2 linked regions of the Phreatobacter oligotrophus genome follow. The protein of the gene in region 1 interacts with the protein of each later gene in a pairwise test. Links are inferred from orthologs where the notes say so. Each region holds a gene or a part of one and is shown in the gene's direction. Other genes may lie near its edges.

Region 1 (6,843 bases):
GCCATGACCTGCGATGTCACGCCCCGCTATTGCGAGGCCGATCCGGTCGAGGGCGGCAAGCAGGCCGTGGCCGAGACCTATCGCAACCTGTCGGCGGTCGGCGCGCGGCCGCTCGCCATCACCGACAATCTCAATTTCGGCAATCCCGAGCGGCCGGAGATCATGGGCCAGCTCGTCGGCTGCATCCGCGGCATCGGCGAGGCCTGCCGCGAGCTCGACTTCCCCGTCGTGTCCGGCAACGTGTCGCTCTACAACGAGACGCAGGGCCGGGCGATCCTGCCGACCCCGACCATCGGCGGCGTCGGCGTGCTCGACGATTTCGCCACCAGCGTCACCATCGCGCCGAAGAGCGCGGGCGAGCAGGTCTTCCTGCTCGGCGCGACCACGGGCTGGCTTGGCCAGTCGGTCTATCTGCGCGACATCTGCGGCCGGGAGGAGGGCGCACCGCCCCCCGTCGACCTCACCGCCGAGCGCCGCCACGGCGAGTTCGTCCGCGCTCTCGCGGGCGAGGGCCTGCTGACGGCCTGCCACGACATTTCCGATGGCGGTCTTGCCGTCGCGCTGGCCGAGATGGCCATGGCGTCGGGCCAGGGCATCACGGTCGAGACGCTATCGCATGACGTGCCGGCCCATGGCTTCTGGTTCGGCGAGGACCAGGGCCGCTACGTACTGGTGGTGCGCGAGGCCGATGTCGAGACGCTGGCGAGCCGCGCTGCCGGCGCCGGCATCGAGCTCACCCGCCTTGGCGAGACGGGCGGGCCTGCGTTGACCCTCCCCGGCGAGGAACCCATAGTGGTGAAGGACTTGAGGCAAGCCTTCGAGTCGTGGCTGCCGGCCTACATGTCCCGCGCGGCCTGAGGAGAGACCCAGCCATGCCCATGGCCGCTGCCGATATCGAGCGGATGATCAAGGAAGCGCTTCCCGACGCCACCGTCGAGATCAAGGATCTGGCGGGCGACGGCGACCACTATGCCGCGACCGTCGTCTCCGAGGCCTTCCGCGGCAAGTCGCGCGTCCAGCAGCACCAGCTCGTCTATGCCGCGCTCAAGGGCAAGATGGGCGGCGTTCTGCACGCCCTGGCGCTGACCACTAGCGCCCCGGCCTGAGGGCGCCCGGCAGGGCCCGACACCGGCACGGAGCCGCTTGTCCGGCGGCCTTGCGATTCGCGCCGTGACGGCATGCGTCGAAAACACGCTTGCAAGGACTCGACCGAAGCGCGATCAATGCCCACCTGACGCATATCCGGGTCTCAGCGAGCCCGCTCCAGCGAGAGAGTGCCATGACCAATCCCGCCCACGACAAGATCGACGCCGAGGTGAAGGCCAATGACGTCGTGCTCTTCATGAAGGGCACCGCGCAGTTCCCGATGTGCGGGTTCTCCGGCCAGGTCGTCCAGATCCTCGACTATCTCGGCGTGCCGTTCAAAGGCGTGAACGTCCTCGACTCCGACGAGATCCGCCAGGGCATCAAGGACTATTCGAACTGGCCGACCATCCCGCAGCTCTACGTCAAGGGCGAGTTCGTTGGCGGCTGCGACATCACCCGCGAGATGTTCCAGTCGGGCGAGCTCGTTCAGCTGATGAAGGAGAAGGGCGTGCCGGTCCGCGAGGCCACGGCCTGATCCCTTCCCTCCGCGCCGGGCGGACCTGCGACATCCTGCCCGGAAGTTGCCATGATCGGCTGCGAGAGGCATAAGGCAGCGGGGCACCGATAGGGGCCCCCGTTCATTGCGCGGCATGTGCCGCGTTGCCCCGGCCTTCGGGCCAGCCCATGGCCGCCCGCGCGGCGGCCGCAAGCCACGGGACCGCGTCGCCCCGCATGACCAGAGCCGTCCGACGATTGCGCGCCGCGCTTGTCCTTGCGTCCCGCCAGCCGCTGCGGGCCGCCGCCATCGGTGCCCTCGTCGCCGCGTCCACCCCCTGCCTTGCCCAGCAGAGCCTCGGCTTCCAGGCCGGCTCGGCCCCGGCCGGCACCACCGGCGGTGGCCAGCCGCTGAACCTCCTGTCGCCCACCTTCATCGCGCCCCTGCCGCGGCAGGCGACCCCGCCGCGGGGCGGTTCGGTTCCCGGCGCTGTCGCGGCCCCCGCCGTCGCCGTGGCTCCGACCATGACGGCGCCGCTGCCGCTGCCGCGCCCGGATGCTGCGCCCCGCGCCGTCATCACCCAGGCCAGCGCGCCTGCCGCCGTCGCCGCGGGCATGGCGCCGGCCATGTCCGCTCCGGCCATGTCGGCTCCGGCCATGTCCGCTCCCGCGCTGGCCGCGCAGCCGCCTGTCGCCAGCGCCCCGCCGCCGGCCGCCACGGCCGAGGCGCCGCCGCTGCTCCGCCCCTCGATGGATGAGTGGCCGCAGGACGAGGATCGCAGCCGCATCATCATCCCCGGCGCCTACCAGCGCCCGCAGCCCCAGCCGCAGACCGGCATCGAGGCCATCGCCGCTGCCGCGCCGCAGCAGGCCCGTCCGAACGAGCCGCAATTGCCGGCCCGCGCCGTCGCCTTCCACGCCCCGGTGCCGACCGTGCGGCCGGGCGCCACGACCATCGTCCCGGTCTCGGCCGGCCCTGCCACGGTGTCCGCTCCGCAGCTCGCCTCGGCCGGCTCCGTGCCGGTGAGCCTCACCACCCAGGGCAGCGCCACCACCACCGTCGTGCCGGCTGCCCCGGCGGGAAGCCTGCCCGGCGCCCAGCAGGCCATCATCCAGACGCGGCCGACGCCGGCGACCGGCCCGGTCCTCGCCGCCCTGCCGCCGGATGGCGGCGCCCGTGACTGGCCGCGCTACGTGCCCGGCGCCCGCGGCACCGATCGCAACCTCGGCATTGCCGGCGAGCGCGTCATGGCCGATCCCGGCGTGCCGCTGACCTGTCTTCCGGCGCCCGTGCGCCGCGCGCTCAACGACGTCGCCCTGCGCTTCGGGCCGATCATCGTGCGCTCCACCCATCGCGGCAACGGCACGTTCGTGCGCACCGACGCCTGGCGGGGCTCCTATCACCGGGACTGCCGCGCCGCCGATTTCCGTGTCTCCGGCGAGCCCTCGGCAATCCTGGCGTTCCTCAGGAGCCGCCCCGACCTCGGCGGCGTGAAGCGCTACCGCAACGGGCTCTTCCACATCGACAACGGCCCGCGCCGGTCCTGGTGACATCGCCCGCGCCGATCCATTCGCGGCGATGATCAGCCCATCAGAACCGTGAATTTGCCTCCTGCGGCCGATCCAGCCACCCTCCCGGTCCATCACCCCCGGGAGGACCTGATGCTGCTCGTCGGAATGCTCGACAGTCCCTATGTGCGCCGCGCGGCCATCGCCGGCACGGCGCTGGGGATCCCCTTCGACCACCAGTCGGTCTCGGTGTTCCGGCACATGGACCGCTTCCGCGCCATCAACCCGCTGATCAAGGCGCCGTCGCTGGTCGCCGAAGACGGCACGGTGCTGATGGAATCGCAGCTCATCATCCAGCACATGGAGGATGTGGCGGGCAAAAGCCTCCGGCCGGCCGATCCTGCTGCCCGGCTCGCCGACCTCAGGGCGACGGCGCTCGCCCTCGTCACCTGCGAGAAGGCCATCGCCATCGAATATGAGCGCAAGCGCCCCGAGGCGATCCGCTATGCGCCCTGGGCCGACCGCGTCGCGGACCAGTTGCAGGAGGCGCTCGCCGCCGTCGACATGGTGGCGGGCGAGCGCTGGCGGGCCTTGCCGGAGGCCTGGACCCACGGCGCCATCGGCGCGGCGGTGGCCTGGGGCTTCATCCGCTTCACCATCCCCGACGTGGTGGCGCCCGATGCCTTCCCAGCGCTCGCGGCCCATGCCGCGCGCTGCGAGGCGACGGAGCTCTTCAAGCATTGGCCGATCGATCGCGAGAGCCCGTGAGCTCCATCGGGTCTTCGTCCCGCACTACCGCGTCATGCCCGGCCTAGTGCCGGGCATCCACGACTTGACCACTGCGCTGCGAGAATTCGTGGATGCCCGGGACAAGCCCGGGCATGACGGAGAGGACAGTGCCTGCGCAGATATCGTGTCCTTGGCGCCGTCGCACTAGCCCCAACAGCAAAAAGGCCGCCCGGTGGGGCGGCCTTTTCCATGTCCCGCCGAAGCGGTGAAAATCAGCGCGAGTAGAACTCGACGACCAGCGAGGGTTCCATCTGCGTCGCGTAAGGAACCTCGGAGAGGGTCGGAACGCGCGACAGCTTGGCAACGCCCTTGCCGTGATCGACCTCGATGTAGTCAGGAACGTCACGCTCGCCGGACTGGATGGCCTCCATGTAGAGGATCATCTGGCGGGAGGTCTCCTTGACCTCGACCACGTCACCGACCTTCACCTTGTAGGACGGGATGTTGACGCGGCGGCCGTTGACCTTCACGTGGCCGTGGTTGACGAACTGGCGGGCAGCGAAGACCGTCGGCACGAACTTGGCGCGGAAGACGACGGCGTCGAGGCGGCGCTCCAGCAGGCCGATCAGGTTCTCGCCGGTGTCGCCCTTCACCCGGACGGCCTCGGTGTAGACGGCGCGGAACTGCTTCTCGGAAATGTTGCCGTAGTAGCCCTTCAGCTTCTGCTTGGCCTTCAGCTGGGTGCCGAAGTCGGAGAGCTTGGACTTGCGGCGCTGGCCGTGCTGGCCCGGGCCGTACTCGCGGCGGTTCACCGGGCTCTTCGGACGACCCCAGATGTTCTCGCCCATACGGCGATCGATCTTGTACTTGGCATTATGACGCTTCGACATCGCGTGTCCCTTGTCGTTCGTGTTCGATAGGAGACGCGCCCTCCTCTTGTCCGGTCGGTCGGGAGAAATGCCTCGGCATTTCCCGACCGGGTCCCATCTCGCATTTTCGCGCCTCGAGAGGCGAAAATGCGAGAGACGGGCCAAAGGCGACATGCGTTCGCATGTCCTTGCCTTTGGCGCCCGCAGACACGACAGGTCGGTCACAGGGACCGGCCGCGGGTGCGCAATCCCGCCGGCTCGCCCGGAAGCGACCCGTCAGGAAGCGGCGTCCTTAGCCGCGACGGCCTGCGATGTCAATGAAGCGGCAGGGATTCCACCCGCGTCTCGCCGAGGCCGAAGCCGGCGAAGACGGTGGCAAGGCCGGCAAGCGCCGCCCCGCCGGTGAGGAGGGCGGTGGCGGGCGGCGGCACATGGCCGGGCTGGGCGGGGCCGAGGATCTGCGTGACGCGCCGGGCGATGGCGGGGGCCGGGTCGATCCAGGCGACGGGCCAGGGCGCGATCTCCGCGAAGATGTCGGCGAGCAGGGGATAATGGGTGCAGGCGAGCACCACGGCGTCGGTGCGGCGGCCGTCCACATCGACGAAGCAGGGGGCGATCTCGGCGGCGATGGCGGCAAGGTCCGCCGGTTCGCCGCGCATGGTGGCCTCGGCGAGGCCCGCAAGGCGCGGCGAGCCGACCAGCGTCACGGCGCAATCGCCGCGATATTCCGCCACCAGCGCCCTGGTGTAGTCGCGCGCCACGGTGCCCGGCGTCGCCAGAACGCTGACGAGGCGGCTCACCGAGGTCTCGCAGGCCGGCTTCACCGCCGGCACGGTGCCGACCACCGGCACGGTGAAGCGGGCGCGCAGATGCGGCAGCACGAGGGTGGAGGCGGTGTTGCAGGCAATCACGATGCAGTCCGGCGCGTGGGCCGCCACCAGCCGCTCCATGACCTGCAGCACGCGGGCGACCAGATGCTCCTCGGAGAGCGCGCCATAGGGGAAGGCGGCGTCGTCAGCGCAATAGACGAAGCGGGCGTCGGGACGGGCGCGCACCAGATCGCGGTGCACGGTGAGGCCGCCGAGGCCGGAATCGAAGACCAGGATGGTCGGGGCACGGCCGCCGCGCGGGGCGGCGGAGGGCAGGGGCTGTTTCATGCCGGCCAGGGGATCGAAGGCGATACGCATCACGCACCTTCACGCGGAGAGACGGCGGAAGTCTGGCGGCAAAGCGTTAAGGTTTCGCGAGTCTTGCGGGCATTGCCGCCGCACAAGGCTGCCGCGCGGGGGGCGGCGTTGACGGGCAGGGCCGGGGCGTCCCATCACTAGCCAAAAGCCGGGGCGCGAGGCCTCCGGACCCGAGGGAGGATGACATGCACCAGCCGCCGAAGCCCTACGAGCTCGCCCGCCGCCTGCGCGCCGGCGAGAGCCTGTTCACCGCCTGGATGAGCATGCCCGAGCCGCTGCTCGCCGATCTGGTGGCGCGCGAGGGCTTCGACGCTGTCACCTTCGACATGCAGCATTCCTCGGTGGACCTGCTCTCGGCCATGCGCGGCATCTCCGCGGTGAACCATGCCGGCAAGCCGGCGGGCGTGCGCATCGCCCTCGACGCCTTCGGCGACGGCGCCCGCCTCCTCGATGTCGGCGCCGAGATCATCATTGCGCCGATGATCAACTCGGTGGCGGATGCGAAGAAATTTGCCTCGGCCGTGAAGTACCCGCCTCTCGGCGACCGTTCCTGGGGCGGCAACCGCTTCCAGCAGCTCATCGGCATGAACCCGCAGGACTACCTGCGGCAGGCCAACGAGATGACCGTGGCGCTCGCCATGATCGAGACGACGGCGGCGCTTGCCGCGGTCGACGACATCCTCGCGGTGCCGGGCATCGACGGCGTCTTCGCCGGGCCGTCCGACCTCTCCATCACCCTGCTGAAGGGCGAGAAGCTCGATCCGAACCACCAGGTGGTGAAGGACGCCTTCGCCAAGATCCTCGCCGCCGCGAAGAAGGCCGGCAAGCTCACCGGCTGCTACGCGCCGAGCCCGGAGCGGGCGAAGGAACTGGCGGCCGAGGGCTGGGGCTTCATCACGCTGATCAATGACAGCCTGATGGTGCGCGGCGGCGCGCAGCAGGCGCTGAAGGCGGTGAGGGCGTAAGGG
Region 2 (9,917 bases), on another replicon or contig:
GTCGATATAGACGGTGGCGAAGGCAGTCTCGACCCGGATCGATCCGACGATGCGACCGAGCATGTCGCGCTGCCAGTCGGCGAGTTCATAGGCCTCCGCCGCGCCCTCGACCCAGGCCTCCGTCGGCTCCTCGGAGAGGACGACGGCGGCATCACGCGCGCCCTCCATCTTCACCCGTTCGGCGAGCGAGGCGACCATCACGTCGGTCTCGTCGTAAATCGTCCAGCCGGCCGCGGCGAAAGCGCCATCGATGCCCTCGCCGGCGAGCGGGGTGATGCGCACCATCGGCTCGATGCCGGCCTTGCGGTACAGCGTCTTCACCGTGCGGATGAGCTCCTCGCCGCTGATGGACGAGGGGTAGAAGGGGCTGGCCGCATTGGAGCGCTTGGTGTGGCCGCCGGCCATGCGCAGCATCCAGCCGTCACAATAGACGGTCTGGAGGGCAGGCCAGGCGTTGAACAGCCGCTCCTCGAGGGTGCGGACAAGGGCAATGTCGGTCATGAAATCAGTCCGTCGTGCAATGACTCAGGCGCCCGGCCGCCAGCCGGGGGCGGCGAGGCGGAAGCCGGCGAAATCGAAACCCGGCGCGACGGTGCAGCCGACCAGCGTCCAGTCGCCGAGGGTCTCGGCCGCCTGCCAGTGATGCGGCGGGACGACGCCTTGCGGGCGCTCGCCCTTGCCGAGATCGGCGCCGAGAATGATCTCTGTCACCGGGCCGGCATCGGTCGCGGCCAGCGACAGCTTCAGGGGCGCCCCGGCATGCCAGTGCCAGATTTCCACCGCATCCACCGTATGCCAGTGGGAGCGCTCGCCGCGCTTCAGGAGAAAATAGATGGCGGTGGAGGCGGCGCGGTCATCCGCACCGGGGGCGTCGCGGAAGGTCTCGCGGAAATAGCCGCCTTCGGGGTGCGGCTGGAGCCCGAGCAGGGCGATGATCTCGTCGGCCGTCATCCGTGTCCCCTCGTCCCCGTCACTTCCTGTTCCGGCCGAAATCCGGATCGGCCGTGTCCTGCCGCTGGTCGATGATCGAGCGGCGGATGGCGCGGGTGCGGGTGAAGAGGTCGAAGAGCTGGTCGCCCTGGCCCCAGCGGATGTTGCGCTGGAGGGCGATGAGGTCCTCGGTGAAGCGGCCCAGCACCTCCAGTACCGCCTCCTTGTTGTGGAGGAAGACGTCGCGCCACATGGTCGGATCGGAGGCGGCGATGCGGGTGAAATCGCGGAAGCCGCCGGCGGAGAACTTGATGACCTCGCTCTCGGTGACCTTTTCGAGGTCCGAGGCCGTGCCGACGATGTTGTAGGCGATGAGATGCGGCACGTGGCTGGTGATGGCGAGCACCAGGTCGTGGTGGTCGGGCGCCATGACCTCGACCTTCGAGCCGAGGCCCTGCCAGAAGGCGGAGAGCGTCTCGATGGCGACGGGGTCGGTGTCCGGCACGGGGGTGAGGATGCACCAGCGGCCGTGGAACAGCTCGGGGAAGCCGGAATCGGGGCCGGAATGCTCGGTGCCGGCCACCGGATGGGCGGGGATCAGATGCACGCCCGGCGGCATGTGCGGCGCCATCTGCGCGACGATGGAGCCCTTGGTCGAGCCGACATCGGACACGATGCAGCCAGGCTTCAGGTGAGGGCCGATGATTTCGGCCACCGCGCCCATGGCGCCGACGGGCACGCAGGCGATGACGAGGTCGGCGTCCTTCACGGCCGCCGCCATGTCGGTCGTCGCCTCGTCGGCGAAGCCGCGCTCGCGCACGCGGGCGATCACCGCCTCCGACCGGTCGGCGGCGATGACGCGGCCTGCGAGCGGGACCTGGCGCAGGGCGCGGGCGATGGACGAGCCGATCAGGCCGATGCCGATCAGCGTGACCGTGCCGAACAGGGGAGCGTCGGTCACGTCTTCATGAACTCGGCGAGCGTCGCGACGAAGTGGCGGTTCGCCTCCTCGGTGCCGACGGTGAGGCGCAGCGCATCGGGCAGGCCATAGGCGCCGACGCGGCGCAGCACGAGCCCCTTCGAGACGAGGAAGGCATCCGCCTCCGCCGCCGTCTTGCCGGCATCCCTGGGGAAATGCAGCAGCAGGAAATTGCCGACCGAGGGCGTGACAGTGAGGCCGAGCTTCTCGATCTCCGCGGTCAGCCAGGGCAGCCAGGTCTCGTTGTGCTCGATGGCCTTCTGGACGAAGGCCTGGTCGGCAATGGCGGCAGCGCCGGCGGCAATCGCCGCGGCATTGACGTTGAACGGCCCGCGGATGCGGTTCACCGCGTCGATCAGGTGCGCCGGGCCGACCATCCAGCCGATGCGCAGCGCGGCGAGCCCATAGATCTTCGAGAAGGTGCGCGTCATCACGACATTCTCGTTCGACGCCACCAGCTCCAGGCCGCTCTCGTAGTCGTTGCGGCGCACATACTCGGCATAGGCCGCGTCGAGGATCAGCAGCACATGCTTCGGCAGGCCGGCATGCAGCCGCTTCACCTCGTCGAAGGGGATGTAGGTGCCGGTCGGATTGTTCGGGTTCGCGAGGTAGACGATCTTCGTCTTCGGCGTCACCGCCGCGAGGATGGCGTCGACGTCGGTGGTGAGGTTCTTCTCCTTCGCCACGACGGGCGTGCCGCCGGCCGCGAGGATGGCGATCTTGTAGACGAGGAAGCCGTGCTCGGTGAAAAGGCCCTCGTCGCCCGGGCCGATATAGGCATTGGTGAGCAGGGAGAGCAGCTCATCCGAGCCGGAGCCGCAGAGGATGCGGTCGGGATCGAGGCCGTAGAGATTGGCGATGGCCTCGCGCAGCTCGGCCGAGGTGCCCTCGGGGTAGAGCTCGAGCTTCTCGGCGCCCTTGCGATAGGCCTCGATGGCCTTGGGGCTGGCGCCGAGCGGCGTCTCGTTGGACGAGAGCTTGTAGACCTTGGCCGCGCCCGGCGCGCCGGACTTGCCGGGCACATAGGCATCGATCGCCATCACACCGGGACGGGGAACGGGACGCGTGGCTTCGAGGGTCATGTCGGCACCGGAAACGAGAGGCGGCCCGACCCGGCGGGTTCAGGCGGCGATCGACTTCGCGGTGTAGCCGACCGTGCGGGCGGCTTCAACAGCCATGCCGGAAGCCGCGTCCTGCGCGATCTCCGCATCTGAGGCCTCACGCGGGCCCCATGCGAGGATGTGGTGGCGGCCGCCCTCCCCGGCACTGGCGAGGACCGCATCCACCTCGACCGGCGGCTTGCCGGCGAGGGTCACCGCGACGATGCGGGTGTCGAGGCCGGCCGTGTCGATGGAGGGATGGCCGATGACGAGGGCCTGCGGCGGGCGCGGGCTGGCGGCGCGGGCGATCGCAGGCGCCGTCGCCATGGCGATGGGCTGGTCGGGCAGGCCGAGCTTGTCCCACCAGGCCTCGCGGGCGGGACCGAGGCCGATCAGGCCGAGATCGCCGCGGTCGCGGCCGATGGCGGCGATGACGGAAGCGGGGCTCGAATGCTTCACCAGCGGCACGCCGAAGCCGAAATGGAAGCGGGCGAGCTCGCGGGCATTCTCCTGCTCCGGGCCCATGACCACGTGCACCGAATGGGGCGCCTGGACATAGGTGAAGGTGGAGATGATCTGGCGCCAGATCTGCACGACGAGTTCCACCGGCAGGCGGCCGGAATGGTTCTCGACGAGGCGGCGGACGACATCCGCCTCGCGGGCGGGACGGAAGGCCGAGCCGGTCTCGGCGGTCTTCTTCACCGCGATCAGCGTCTCGATGATCTGGCCGCGCTCCATCAGGAGCTTGTGCATGGCGGCGTCGATGCGGTCGATCTCGCCGCGCAGGTCCGCAAGGCTCGGCGGGGTCTTGGTGGGCATGGGATCAGTCCTGCGCGAAGGAAACGGCGGTCAGGCGAAGAGCGTGTCGGCGGCGGCGCCCGGCAGGGCGGCGGTGACCTCGATCTCGACCTTCATCTCGGGCTTGTAGAGGCCGGCGACGACGAGCAGCGTCGAGGCCGGGCGGATGTCGCCGAAGACCTCGCCGAAGATCGGGAAGACCTTGTCGGCGTCGCCAGCGTCGGTGATGTAGTAGGTGGCGCGCACGACATTGGCCATGGAGGTGCCGGCCTCCTTCAGCGTCGCGGCGATGGTGCGGAAGCAGTTGCGGGTCTGCTCCTCGACGGTCGCGGGAAGGGTCATGGTGGCGTAGTCGTAGCCGGTGGTACCGGCGACGAAGACGAAGCCGCCCTGGACCACGGCGCGGGAATAGCCGGCGGTCTTCTCGAAGGGCGAGCCGGTGGAGATCAGGCGGCGTTCCATGGCGCAGGTCCGGTGACGAGGCGGGGGCCGCGACGTTTACACAGTCAGCGACGCCAAGAACAGATCGCCCCGCGCGGGGGAGACGTTCCATCTCCCCGGGAGGGCCGGCCGCCGCAGCAGCTCAGCGTGCGCTGCCGGCGGGGTCGACCTCGAGGCGGTAGCCGAGGCCCCGCTGCGTGTGGATCAGCGGCTGGGCCTGTCCGGCATCCACCTTGCTGCGCAGGCGACCGATATAGACATCGACGATGTTGGTGAGCGGGTCCTCGTTGACGCCCCAGACATTGGCGAGGATGCGCTCGCGGCTGAACAGGCGTCCGGGGGCGCTCATCAGCAGTTCGAGCAGGGCGAGCTCCCGTGCCGTGAGCGCCAGCACCTTGCCGCCGCGCGTGACCTTCATGGTCATCCGGTCGAGTTCGAGGTCGGCGACGCGGAGCACCGGGCTGGCCGGGGTCTGCAAGGCGCGTCCCCGCCGCCTCAGCGCTTCGATGCGCGCCAGCAGTTCCTCGAAGTCGAAGGGCTTGCAGAGATAGTCGTCGGCGCCGAGACGCAGCCCGGTCACGCGGTCCTCGACGGTCGACAGCGCCGTCAGCATCAGGATGGGCAGCTCGACCTGGCCGGCGCGCAGCGTCTGGCAGACGTCGAGGCCGCTCATGTCGCCGAGCATGAGGTCGAGAATGACCACCGTCGTCTCGCCGCCGCCACGGTGGTCGTCCCAGGCGGCGCGGGCCTGGTCGAGCCCCTCGGCGCCGCTGCGGGCGACCTGCACCCGCATGCCCTCCGCCCGCAATCCGCGTTGCAGGAAGTCGGCGATGCGCGGGTCGTCCTCGATGATCAGGATGTTCATGCCGACACCGTCGTTCCCTCGACTGCCAGCGGCAGGGTCACCGTGGCCGTGGTGCCGCGACCGGCGACGCTCGCCAGGGTGATCTCGCCGCCATGGCCGCGGGCGAGGACGCGCGCGATCGGCAGGCCGAGACCGCTGCCATCGGCACGATGGCTGATGGCGTTCGGAGCCCGGTGGCTGCGGTCGAAGACCCGCGGCAGGTCCTCGGCGGCGATGCCGATCCCCTCGTCGCGGATGCGGATCTCCACCCGCGGCACCTCGCCGTCCACCCGCACCGCCTCCAGCCGCACGGCCTGGCCGGGGCGCGAATAGCGAACGGCATTGTCGAGCACGGCGAGCAGCAATTGCCTGAGCCGGTCGGCATCGCCGATCACCGGCAGGACCGCAGGCCAGGGCGCATGGTCGAGGCTCACGCCGCCAGCCCGGGCGATGGCCTCGCCGCTGGACAGGAGGTCGTCGAGGATCGCCACGAGATCGAGCGGCACCCGCCGCAAGGACAGGGCGTCGATATCGCTGCGCGCCATGGTGAGGAGGTCATCGATGGCGAGACTGAGATGGCGGGAGGCATCCTCGATCCGCCGCAGCGAGCCGCGATAGTCCTCGATCGGCTTGTCCGCGCCGCGTAGCGCCACCTGCGCCTCGCCACGGATGGCGGTGGTCGGGGTGCGCAGTTCGTGGCTGATATCGGCGAAGAGCTGCCGGCGGCGCGCCTCCGCATCGCTCTGGGCATCGAGTGCGGCGCGCAGTTCGGCGGTCCGCACGGCCACCTGCTCCTCCAGAGCCGAACGGGCCTCGGTTTCCATGCGCCGGTGCTCCGCCAGCTCCGCCGCCATCGCGTTCATGCTGCGGCCGACATCGGCGAATTCATCCGTCCCGCCGGCGGGAATGCGGTGGGAGAGATCGCCCCGCCGCAAGGCCGCCGCGCCTTCGGCCAGACCGCGCAGGGGGCCGCGCAGCGCCCGCGTGAAATAGGCGGCCAGAACCAGCGCCACGAGAACGAGCGCCGCGGTCGATCCGATCCAGGACCGGCTGAGCAAGGCGAGCGCAGCATCAGTGTCGGCCCGCTTCTCGCGCAGCGCCGTGTCCTCCCGCTCGATGCTCTCCGCAAGAAGGAGGCGGAGATCGCGGCCCTCGGCGCGGTCGAAGAGATCGTTGGCGAGGCGCCAGGCCCCGGCGGGATCGGTGCCCGGCGGCACCGGGTTGAGGCTGGCGAGGCCGCGGCCGAGCTGGGCGAGACTGCCCTCCAGCACCCGCAGCGCCTCGGCGCGCTCGGCCTGGCGTTGCCGGGCCGCGGGACTGTCATCGAGCCGGACCGCCTGGGCGGCGAGGCCCTTGAGGTCGGCGAGGACGATCCCCATCCGTTCCAGCAGGGCATCGCGCGGGGTGGAGCCGGCGCCGGCGCCGAATTGCTGCTGGGCCAGCCAGGTGCGCAGCTGCTGCTTGTCCGAGCGCAGGTCGGTGAAGCCCTGCTTGATGTCGGCGGCGACGCGTCCGCGCAGCAAATGGCGCTCGACCTGGCCGATCGCCCAGAGGGCCGCGCCACCCTGCACCACGGCGATCGAGGCCAGCAGGGTCAGCGCCAGCGTCAGGCGACGTCCGAAACCATGGGAGGGCCGGGCCGGAGACTCGATCGTCATCTGTTTTTCATGCGCCGTTCAGAGCCCGCTCATTCCCGGTTCAAGCCGACGTCAGCCGCGACAGCCTACACCGATGCCGGCGCTGCCGGCGACACCGTCGTCGCCCCGCCAGGCCACGTAACCCGAGGAGCTCCCATGACCATCCGCCACCCCATCCTGGCCGCCGCGTTCCTGGCACTGGCCACCGCATCCGGCTCCGCCTCGGCGCAGACCGTCGTCAATCAGGCGATCACCGAGCGCGAGGTCGTTGCGGCGCAGCGGGCCTGGTGTGATGCGCTGGTGTCGATCAGCACGACCCATGCGACCCAGGGCCAGCCTGCCGCGAAGGCCCTGGCCGAGCGCGTCATTGACGCCGCCTATGGCTACCAGCTGGGCGCCGTCCTGTTCAAACCGACCCTGACGGTGGCGCCGCAGACCTTCCGCACCACCCGCGCCGGCGCGCTGGCCTATTTCGTCGGTGGCGACCCCGCCTTCCCGAATGACAAGGGCTTCGCCCTGAGCGGCTGGACGAAGTGCGAGGCGACCAACAGCGCGATCTTCATCGCCGGCACCTCCGCCTCGACCATGGGCAATGTCGCCATCACCGGCCCGAACGGCGCTGTCACGACGGTCGACAAGACCTGGACCTATGTGAAGGACAGCGCCGGCCAGCTGCGGATCGTCGTGCACCACTCGTCGCTGCCCTATCGGCCGAACTGAGCAGGCGAGCCGGGCGACGCGGCCCGTCCCTGTCCAAGCCGATCCCCCGGATGGCCCGGCGCGCATCGCGCCGGGTCGTTCCGTCAGAGCCAGGGGCGGGCGGTGGAGACGGTCTTCTCGAAGCTGTCGATCGACTTCTCCTTGACCATGGTCAGGCCGATGTCGTCGAGGCCGTTCATCAGACAGTGCTTGCGGAAGGCGTCGATGTCGAACTTGATCGTGCCGCCGTCGGGGCCGCGGATCTCCTGCGCCTCGAGGTCCACGGTCAGCGTGGCGTTGGAGCCGCGGTCGGCGTCCTCGAACAGCTTCTCCAGCTCTTCCGGGCTCACCTTGATGGGCAGAATGCCGTTCTTGAAGCAGTTGTTGTAGAAAATGTCGGCGAAGCTGGTGGAGATCACGCAGCGGATGCCGAAATCCAGCAGCGCCCAGGGGGCGTGCTCGCGCGAGGAGCCGCAGCCGAAATTGTCGCCCGCCACGAGGATCTGGGCATTGCGATAGGCCGGCTTGTTCAGCACGAAATCCGGGTTCTCCGAACCGTCGTCGCGAAAGCGCATCTCGGAGAACAGGCCCTTGCCGAGGCCGGTGCGCTTGATGGTCTTCAGGTACTGCTTCGGAATGATCATGTCGGTGTCGACATTGATCGTGCGCATCGGGGCTGCGACGCCGGTCAGCACGGTGAACTTCTGCATGGGACTTCCCCCTCGGCTTGTTGAGGCGCCATGTATCAGAGGCGCCGCGCCGTGAGAAGGCGGGTGGCGGCAAGCCTGCCGCACCACCGGACTTGCGGCGGGGCGCGGTCTCGCCGATATGCCGGCGGTGGGAGAAGGAACCGACCATGAGCGTTCGCGACACGATCACCGAGAAGCTGACCGCCGCCTTCACGCCGGCCGCGCTGGAGGTGATCGACGAGAGCCACCATCACCAGGGCCACGGCGGCTGGCGCGAGGGCGGCGAGACGCATTTCCGGGTGAAGATGGTCTCGGCGGCCTTTGCCGGGAAATCGCGGGTGGACCGCCACCGCGCCGTCAACCAGGTGCTCGACGCCGAGCTCAAGGGCCGGGTTCACGCGCTGGCGCTGGAGACCAAGGCGCCGGGGGAGTGAGCGGCAGGGGCTGAAGGCTATCGCCGGAAATTGCCCCCACCCCCTAGAGCCCCACCACCAGCCGGTCGGCGGTGGCCAGATTGCAGGCCATGGGCACGTCATAGACCACGGCGAGCCGCGTCAACGCCTTGACGTCAACGTCGTGGGGATGGGGCGAGAGCGGGTCGACGAGGAAGACCAGAAGGGCGATCCGCCCCTCGACGATGAGCGCGCCGATCTGCTGGTCGCCGCCGAGCGGGCCGCTCTTCATCAGCAGGATGTCGAGGTCGGGCATGTCGGCCTTGAGCAGCGAGCCGGTGGTACCGGTGGCAACCAGCGGCAGGCGCTGGAGCACGCCATGGTGGCGGCGGGCCCAGGCCAGCATGTCCGGCTTCTTCTGGTCGTGGGCGATCAGTGCGATCAGTCCGTCTTGGGCCATGGTGTCCTCCCGCTGCGCCGCCGCCATCATCCCCTGATCGGACGGCCAATACGACCTCCGAGCCGCCGCAGCATTTCCCGCGCCAACACCGAGGTCGGGATGTCCCGCAGCGCCGGACGCCCGGCAATGATGGCCGGGACCGCCCTCGCCCGCCAGCGGCGCAGCGAGACACTGGTGGTCGACGCCCGGCGGTATGACATGGACCCGTGCGGGATCGACGCCGATCAGGCGAACGATTTCGTCGCGGGAGAACTGCGAGACGGTGTGGATGGCCGGCGCGGTGCTGACCCGGTGGAGATGCGCCTCGAAGAAGCGGACGCGCTTGGAGGGATGGTCGTCGGGATTGGTCAGGCACGACATGTCGTGCACCACCGGGAGCAGCGGCCCATCAATGTCGGTGATCGGCATGTAGTTCAGCGAGTGAAAGAGGTCGTACTGGATGCGGGACATCGGCTTGCGATGCACCAGGACTTCCTCAGCGGAAATATCTCAATTCACGCGATCAAGCGGCGTAATCTTGATCGCCGTAATCCGGTTTCGCTGCCGTCTGAGCACCTGGATGCGGAAACCATGGAAGGTGAAGGTCTGCCCCGTCTCGGGGATGGACCTGGCCTCATGGATGACGAGGCCCGCCACGGTGGTGGCCTCCTCGTCGGGCAGGCGCCAGTCCATGGCGCGGTTGAGATCGCGGATAGGGACCGCGCCATCGACATTGACCGAGCCGTCGGCCTGCGGCCGGACGCCGGTCACCTGCACATCGTGCTCGTCCTTGATGTCGCCGACGATCTCCTCGATGATGTCCTCGAGGGTCACGAGGCCCATCACCTCCCCATATTCGTCGACCACGAAGGCGAAATGCGTCTTGCGGCGCAGGAAGGCCTTGAGCTGGTCCTGCAGGCTGGTCGAATCCGGCACGAACCAGGCCGGCAGGGCGAGGCTCGACGGATC

The links.
Region 2: the proteins of grxD (region 1) and C8P69_RS19265 interact in binary tests that used the Escherichia coli proteins (3 or more experiments, as listed by UniProt). The link is inferred for Phreatobacter oligotrophus from one-to-one orthologs.

What each region holds. Positions count from the first base shown.
Region 1 is NZ_PZZL01000008.1:100,460-107,302, forward strand. Bases 1-2,950 are described here. They hold grxD (Grx4 family monothiol glutaredoxin), read left to right. Parts: upstream 1-1,279; coding sequence 1,280-1,621; downstream 1,622-2,950. Other genes in these bases: purL (phosphoribosylformylglycinamidine synthase subunit PurL), read left to right, coding at 1-858; C8P69_RS17295 (BolA family protein), read left to right, coding at 873-1,106; C8P69_RS17305 (D-Ala-D-Ala carboxypeptidase family metallohydrolase), read left to right, coding at 1,819-2,950. Outside these bases: more of C8P69_RS17305, read left to right, coding at 2,951-3,132; C8P69_RS17310 (glutathione S-transferase family protein), read left to right, coding at 3,244-3,858; rpsD (30S ribosomal protein S4), read right to left, coding at 4,092-4,709; murI (glutamate racemase), read right to left, coding at 5,003-5,869; C8P69_RS17325 (HpcH/HpaI aldolase family protein), read left to right, coding at 6,061-6,840. UniProt on the Escherichia coli protein: Monothiol glutaredoxin involved in the biogenesis of iron-sulfur clusters.
Region 2 is NZ_PZZL01000010.1:46,903-56,819, forward strand. What follows is about bases 6,946-9,917. They hold C8P69_RS19265 (BolA family protein), read left to right. Parts: upstream 6,946-8,284; coding sequence 8,285-8,551; downstream 8,552-9,917. Other genes in these bases: C8P69_RS19255 (hypothetical protein), read left to right, coding at 6,946-7,449; leuD (3-isopropylmalate dehydratase small subunit), read right to left, coding at 7,533-8,138; C8P69_RS24295 (methylglyoxal synthase), read right to left, coding at 8,595-8,969; C8P69_RS19275 (HlyC/CorC family transporter), read right to left, coding at 9,459-9,917. Also shown: C8P69_RS19215 (GNAT family N-acetyltransferase), read right to left, coding at 1-501; C8P69_RS19220 (cupin domain-containing protein), read right to left, coding at 526-951; C8P69_RS19225 (prephenate/arogenate dehydrogenase family protein), read right to left, coding at 971-1,891; hisC (histidinol-phosphate transaminase), read right to left, coding at 1,888-2,991; C8P69_RS19235 (chorismate mutase), read right to left, coding at 3,031-3,828; C8P69_RS19240 (RidA family protein), read right to left, coding at 3,859-4,269; C8P69_RS19245 (response regulator transcription factor), read right to left, coding at 4,391-5,113; C8P69_RS19250 (sensor histidine kinase), read right to left, coding at 5,110-6,750; more of C8P69_RS19255, read left to right, coding at 6,886-6,945. UniProt on the Escherichia coli protein: Transcriptional regulator that plays an important role in general stress response. Has many effects on cell morphology, cell growth and cell division. Acts by regulating the transcription of many genes, including dacA (PBP-5), dacC (PBP-6), ampC and mreB.